Regions from separate parts of the Plantibacter sp. RU18 genome, predicted to be linked through region 1. Evidence: riboswitches for the same ligand, from Rfam matches in the RefSeq annotation. Region 1 holds a riboswitch; the other holds the start of a gene.
The links. A riboswitch is a leader RNA that binds a small molecule or an ion and turns the genes downstream of it on or off. The one in region 1 is predicted to bind magnesium.
Positions count from the first base shown of each region.

Region 2: linked by a shared signal. The riboswitch ahead of mgtA (magnesium-translocating P-type ATPase) and the one ahead of ABMA10_RS21250 (magnesium transporter) in region 1 are both predicted to bind magnesium.

Region 1 covers NZ_CP159618.1:4,466,025-4,469,435, forward strand. The annotation lists gene ABMA10_RS21240 (iron-siderophore ABC transporter substrate-binding protein) at 1-261, opposite strand, end outside; gene ABMA10_RS21245 (ABC transporter ATP-binding protein) at 258-1,157, opposite strand; M-box (ykoK) riboswitch at 1,564-1,730, shown strand; gene ABMA10_RS21250 (magnesium transporter) at 1,823-2,713, shown strand; gene ABMA10_RS21255 (SIMPL domain-containing protein) at 2,841-3,411, opposite strand, start outside.
Region 2 covers NZ_CP159618.1:4,109,715-4,113,125, forward strand. The annotation lists gene rffA (dTDP-4-amino-4,6-dideoxygalactose transaminase) at 1-1,121, shown strand, start outside; M-box (ykoK) riboswitch at 1,265-1,446, shown strand; gene mgtA (magnesium-translocating P-type ATPase) at 1,871-3,411, shown strand, end outside.

The DNA.
Region 1 (3,411 bases):
GAGTGCGTCCTCGATCTGCTGCCATTCGAGCACCGCGATCCGTTTGGCGGGCTTGTCGAGTTCGACCGTGCGACCGACGCCGTCGGTCATCGAGACGGCGTGCGTCGACGTCGTGGTCGTGTCGGCTGCGCAGCTCTCGGAGGTCGCTGCTGCGACGTCGTCGCCGGCCTCGTCGACGGTCGTAGTACCGCATGCGGTGAGGGTGAGCACGGCGATGGCGAGCGTCGCCGCTGCGGTCGCGAAGGAACGGGCGCGGATCATGGATGGGCCTCTCGGGTGGGGGTCGTTGGTGGAGTCGAGCCGGCGTCGGTGATGCCAGCGGGGCCCGGGGTGCGGGCCGTGCGGTTCGCGTGTCGACCGACGGGATCGATCCGCAGGTGGTTCGTGCGCGGGTCGAGCTCGACCTCGACGGGGATCTCGTAGACGGCGCTGATGTTCGCGCTCGTGAGGACGTCGACCGGGTGGCCGGCGGCGTGGATGCGCCCTGCGGAGAGGAGCAGCAGGTGGTCGGCGACCCGTGCCGCGTGGTCGAGGTCGTGCAGGACGATGCCGACCGCGACGCCGTGCTCGTCGACGAGATCGCGCACGAGGTCGAGTGTCTCGATCTGGTACCGCAGGTCGAGGTGGTTCGTGGGCTCGTCGAGCAGCACCACGCCCGTCTCCTGGGCGACGCACGCCGCCAGCCAGACGCGCTGGACCTCGCCGCCGGAGAGTTCACCGACGGCGCGCTGTGCCATGTCGCGGACGCCGGTGGCCCGCATCGCGCGGTCGACGGCGGTCCGGTCCTCGGTGGACAGCCCGGAGAAGCCGCGGCGATAGGGGTGTCGACCGAATGCGACGACCTCGCTCACCGTCAGCCCCTGCGGAGCCGGCCGCGACTGGGCGAAGAGCGTGACCTCGCGAGCGAACTGACGCGCACTCAGCAGGGAGACCTCTCGGGCGGCTCCGTCACCACGGGCGCCGAGCATCACGGTCCCCTCGTCGAGGCGGTGGAGTTTCGCGAGCGAGCGGAGGAGCGTCGACTTCCCGCTGCCGTTCGGTCCGACGAGCGCGGTGACGCGGCCGGGTTCGAGGGTCAGTGAGACGTCTTCGATGACGAGCGTCTTGCCGTAGCGGAGCACCAGGCGCTCACCGCTCATCGCCGACGTCCTGCTCATGCCCGCCACCCGGCGCAGCTCGACGAGGGGTGCTGCATCGCGCGCTGGGCTGAGCGCATGGCGTACGGCTGGGGCATGGGGACCTGGATCGGCATGGATGGCGTGCAGCCTTCGCTGGTGATCGGCCGTCGCGCAGGCGTCGCCGACGCGGATCCGAGGGTCGGACGCGAAGTTAGGGCTGCCTTGCCTACTTCAGCATACTGTTCTTCCGCAGCGCGGACCCCGAGGCAACCGTCTTCGCACCGAGCCCCGAGAAGCTCTCCTCGGTCCGACGAGCACGATCGTGACGACTGAGCATGAAGGGTCACGCGATTGCAATCGACGTGCCGGTTGACGGAACGTAAAGAATCAGTGAACGCGACGATCGAAATCGTCAGCGCCTGAACATCTGTGCAAGAATATCAGAGCAGCACTTCGTTAGGCGAAGCTACTGTGCGAACACAGGCCACTGATCTCACGACGTCGAGAGACGCCCAAGGTCAGGACAGATTCCCTCGGAGCAAGGGGGAATCCAAAGTGGCTTCCTTACGGATCACGTCGCGCAGTGCCGAAGCTCTTACGTGGAAGTGCTCATCCATCCGCGCCCACATCCGCGTTCGGCTCGCTCGACCCCGTCGGGCGGCTTCGCCGTTCGTCCGCGAGCGCTGAACTCGAGGAGAACCACCATGAAGTACGAAGACGCCGTCTACGCGGTCCGCGTCAACATCGCGACGATGAACGAGGGGAGCTGGCAGATCGCCGAGCGTCACATCGATCGCGACGACCTTCTCGCGGCGCTCTCCGGTCACGACGCCGCAGATGTCGCCCGCCTGCTGTGGGCATTGGACCCCGGCCGCCGTTTTGCGTTGCTCGTCGACCTCCCGGCCCGGCAGCGAGAAGACATCCTGCCATTGCTCGACGCGCAGCAGGCACTCCTCACCGATGCGACAGGTCTCACCGAGCCCGCCGCGGTGACGCTCCCGGCGATGAACGCCGCCGGCGCGGTCGGCGACCTCGACCTCCGCCGGAGCGGATTCTTCCGGATGGTGAGCGCGCGAGGCCTCTGGCTGGCCCTCCTGACGGTGTTCGGCATCGTCACCAGCACATTCGTCGCCGCCCAGGAGGAGCTCCTGATGTCCGCGATCACCCTCGCTGCCTTCGTCGCCCCGATCATCGACATGGGCGGCAACACCGGGAGTCAGTCCGCGACCCTCGTGGTGCGCGGCATGGCCCTCGGCCAGGTCCGTCTGAACTGGAGGGACCTCTGGTTCGTCGTCCGCCGCGAGATCCCGATCGCGGCGACCCTCGGGATCGCCATCGCGATCCTCGAAGCCGTCCTCGCGTTCTTCAGCAAAGGCGTCGGCGGGGACATCCTGTTGATCGTCGGTCTGACGATGGTCTGCGTCACCATCCTCGGCGGGATCATCGGCGGCCTGCTGCCCTTCGCAGCACGTCGAGTCGGAGCAGACCCCGCGACGCTCAGCTCGCCGCTGATCACTTCGGTGATGGACCTGCTCGGTGTGGTCATCTATTTCGGGATCGCGTATGCCGTGCTCGGGAGCTCCATCGGCGGCTGAGCGGCGGGCATTGCCGCGATGGCGGTGGTTCGGGTCAGTCGGACCTCGGCCCGAACCACACCGTGCAGAGGCCTGAGCGGGCCTCACGAACGACCTCGGTGCGAGATCTCCCTGCGTGGCCTGACCGTCAGTTCGCCGCGAAGCGTGCATGCACGTGGCCCGAGACGGTGATGTCCTCCGGTTTGAGGTCAATGCCCCTCTCGTTGACGGGCGCAGCTGCACCTCGCGCCATCGGGGCCGCCACCACCGCGGCGGTCGGCCGGGTCTCGTCGCCGAGCATGCCGGGGTCGGCGAGTGCGACCGGGCGCACACTCGACAAGCCGAGGCTCCGCGCATATGCGGTGGCCTTCCGCACCGCGTCGTCGACGGCCCTGTCGCGTGCGTCCACCACGAGCGCTGACTTCGTCGCCTCAGTGAGCGCCCAGTCGATCCCGACGATCGTGACGCCGTCCTGTGCTGCGAGCTGTTGGGCGAGGTCGGCCAGTCGACCGAGATCACTGAACTTGACCTCCAGGCTCACCCTGGCATGGTGCACGAGCGGCAGTTGCTTGCCCTCCTTGTTCCACGGACGGTTGCTCCAAACCTGCATCCGGTCGGCCGACCACCAGGTGACGGGCCCGGCCTGCGGAGAGAGCAGTTGCTGGGCTTGCGCCGCCAGCGCACCGTGGACGTGGCTCGTCCGGGTGACGACCGCCTGC
Region 2 (3,411 bases), 360 kb from region 1:
AACTCGACAGCCTCGAGCAGGTGCTGCAGTCCGAGCACTCCCACGGCGACGGACGGTTCACGGCCGCGGCCAGCGAACGACTCCGGGAGATCACCGGCGCGGCAGATGTCCTGCTGACCACCTCGGGCACCCACGCGCTGGAGATGTCCACCCGGTTGATCGGCGCAGCCCCGGGCGACGAGATCATCATGCCGAGCTTCACCTTCCCGTCGGCGGCCAACGCCATCGTCCTCGCCGGCGCGACGCCGGTGTTCGTGGACATCGACGAGGCGACCGGCAACCTCGACCCCGGCCGGGTGCAGGAGGCGATCGGCCCGCGGACGAAGGCCATCTCGGTGATGCACTACGGCGGCGTTCCGGCAGACGTCACCGCCCTCGAGTGCATTGCGCGTGACGCCGGGATCCTGCTGCTCGAGGACAACGCCCACGGCCTCGGGGTCGAAGGGCCGGGCGTCAGGCTCGGATCCGTCGGCGTCACCGCCGCCCAGAGCTTCCACGACACGAAGAACATCCACTGCGGCGAGGGCGGCGCACTGCTCATCAACGACCCGACGATGGTGCTCTCCGCCGAGATCATGCGAGAGAAGGGCACCAACCGGTCACAGTTCCTCCGCGGGCAGGTCGACAAGTACAGCTGGGCGCAGATCGGGTCCAGCTATCTGTTGAGCGAGTTGAACGCGGCGGTCCTCGACTGCCAACTCGCCGAGTTCGACACCATCCAGCGCCTGCGTCACCGCATCTGGGACCGCTACGCCGCCGAGCTCGCCGACTGGGCGGATCGCGAGGGCGTCGCGCTCATGGACCCGCCCGGTGGACTCCATGCCGCACATCTGTTCTTCATGCTCCTGCCGTCGCACGAGGCGCAACGCGCGCTCCTCGACCACCTGCACCGCTCCGGAGTCGGCGCCGCCTTCCATTACGTCCCGCTGCACACCAGCGCGGCGGGCATGCTCTACGGCCGGGCGGCGGGCTCCCTCGACCGCAGCGAGCGGTTCTCGGAGCGGCTCGTCCGGCTGCCGCTCTGGCCGTCGATGAGCGACGACGACGTCGACCGGGTGATCTCAGCGGTCGACAGGTTCCACGTCCGCACCCTGGTCGGCACGACTTCGGCCACCCGCTGACGCCTGCCGGGCGGGAGGATGCGCTGAGCCCCGGGGCACAGGAGACGAGAACACGGAATATCGACCGTCAGTGACATTCCCCTGAAACATCAGATGTGATCATGGGGTTGCCGCAGCGGCGCACGGCGTGTAAGTTCATGGACGCAGCACCTTGTTAGGCGAGGTTCCTGCACGAATACAGGCCACTGATCTGACGACGTCGAGAGACGCCCAAGATCAGGACAGGTTTCCCCGGCTTAAGGGGTCACCCCAAGTGGCTTCCCGACGGACTGGCTCCCGAAGGATCACGTCGTGCAGAGTCGAAGCTCTTACGTGGAGGTGTCGCGATTCCAGTGTCGGTTGCACCGCCCGCTTCCAGCGGACTCTGCCGCTGTACCGGAATCGTGGCGAGCTGTGCGCGGCGTCCGCCGTGCGAATTCGGAATATGAGCCGAGGAGGTGACCTGCAATGGGAGACGGGCATTCACGATTGCCGCGTCGCCACGACAGCACCGGTTCCACTCCTCGTCCCGCCGTCTGAACCGCCATTGACAGAGCGCTCCTGAAGCGCTCCAGCAGGTGGAGTCGGCAGGTTTCGTAGCGTTGACCGGGCACGTCTGTGGCGCGCGGCCGCATCCAGCACTTGCAGCCGATCCGGCGTTCCGCGCACGGGCGAACCCTCCGTCATGACGACAGTCGTCAAGACCGACATCGAGACGGGGTCGTTCGCTGTGCCTCCGGCGCGCCCGAATCACAGTTTCGGAGACGACCATGAACACCATCCGCCACCTGACGGGCCCTGAGACGGACCTGTCCACGAACCAGATCGCGCCACCAGGCAAGATCCCTCGCCAGGGAAAGGGCCGTGGCTCGAAGCAGCGCGCCGACACCCGGAGGACCCTCCTCGACACGACGCAGCGGAGCGTCCTCCGCACCGCAGCGAGCTCTCCCGTCGCCGACACCGTCCGGCGCTTGGGCGTCGGACGGGACGGAACCGAGCTCATCGGGCTCAGCCGGGAGACCGTCGAGCGGCGGTTCGACGAGGTCGGTGCGAACATCGTCGATCACAGCAAGCCGGCACCCGCCATCGTGCAGCTGCTCGCGACGTTCGCGAACCCGTTCATCCTCATCCTGCTGTTCCTCGTGACGATCATCTCCATCACCGACATCGTCCTCGCGGACCCGGCCGAAGGACCGTCGTACGAGGGCGTCATCACGATCGGCACGATGGTGCTCGTGAGCGTGCTCCTGCGCTTCTGGCAGGAGTACAGCACGAGCCGTTCCGCGGAGGCGCTGCTCGCAATGGTCCGCACGACGACTGCCGTCACCCGCTCACACGGCGGTGTCCCTGTCACACGGGAGATCCCGATCGAGCAGGTCGTGCCCGGCGACGTCGTCCAGCTCGCAGCAGGCGACATGGTCCCGGCAGACGTCCTCATCGTCCGCGCGAAGGACCTGCAGATCAACCAGTCGATGCTCACAGGAGAGTCCCTGCCGTCGGAGAAGTGCGCCGAGCAGTCCACCGGTCTCGAGGACACCGCGCTCCTCGAAGCGTCCAACCTCGGCTTCATGGGCACATCGGTGATCAGCGGATCGGGCACGGCCATCGTGCTCGCAACCGGCCAGCGGACCTACTTCGGGTCGATGTCGTCGTCGATCGTCGGGAAGCGTCCGGAGACGAGCTTCGACAGCGGCATCCGCAAGGTGAGCATCGTGCTCATCCAGTTCATGGTCGTGATGGTCTCGATCGTGTTCATCGTGAACGGGCTGACGAAGGACTGGGGCTCGGCATTCCTCTTCGCCGTGTCTGTCGCCGTGGGTCTCACTCCGGAGATGCTGCCGCTCATCGTCACCGCGAACCTCGCGAAGGGCGCGCGGTTCATGGCGAAGCGGAAGGTCGTGGTGAAGCGGCTGAACTCCATCCAGAACTTCGGGGCGATGGACGTGCTCTGCACCGACAAGACGGGCACGCTCACTGAGGACCGCATCGTGTTGGCGCGGCACATGAATGTCTTCGGCCGATCGAGCGAGACCACGCTCGGCCTCGCCGCAGCGAACGCGCACTTCCAGACGGGGCTGCGGAACCTGCTCGACGGGGCGATCCTCGACGTCGCAGGCCCGAATGAACTGGACCGGATCAGGGCCGAGTACACGCTCGTCGACGAGATGCCGTTCGACTTCGCGCGCCGCCGGATGTCGGTCGTGCTCGATGACGGACTGTCCCACCTCATCGTGACGAAGGGCGCCGTCGAAGAGGTGCTCGCCCTCTGCACGACAGAGCAGGTGAAGCTCGGCGCCGCGGGACGCACCGC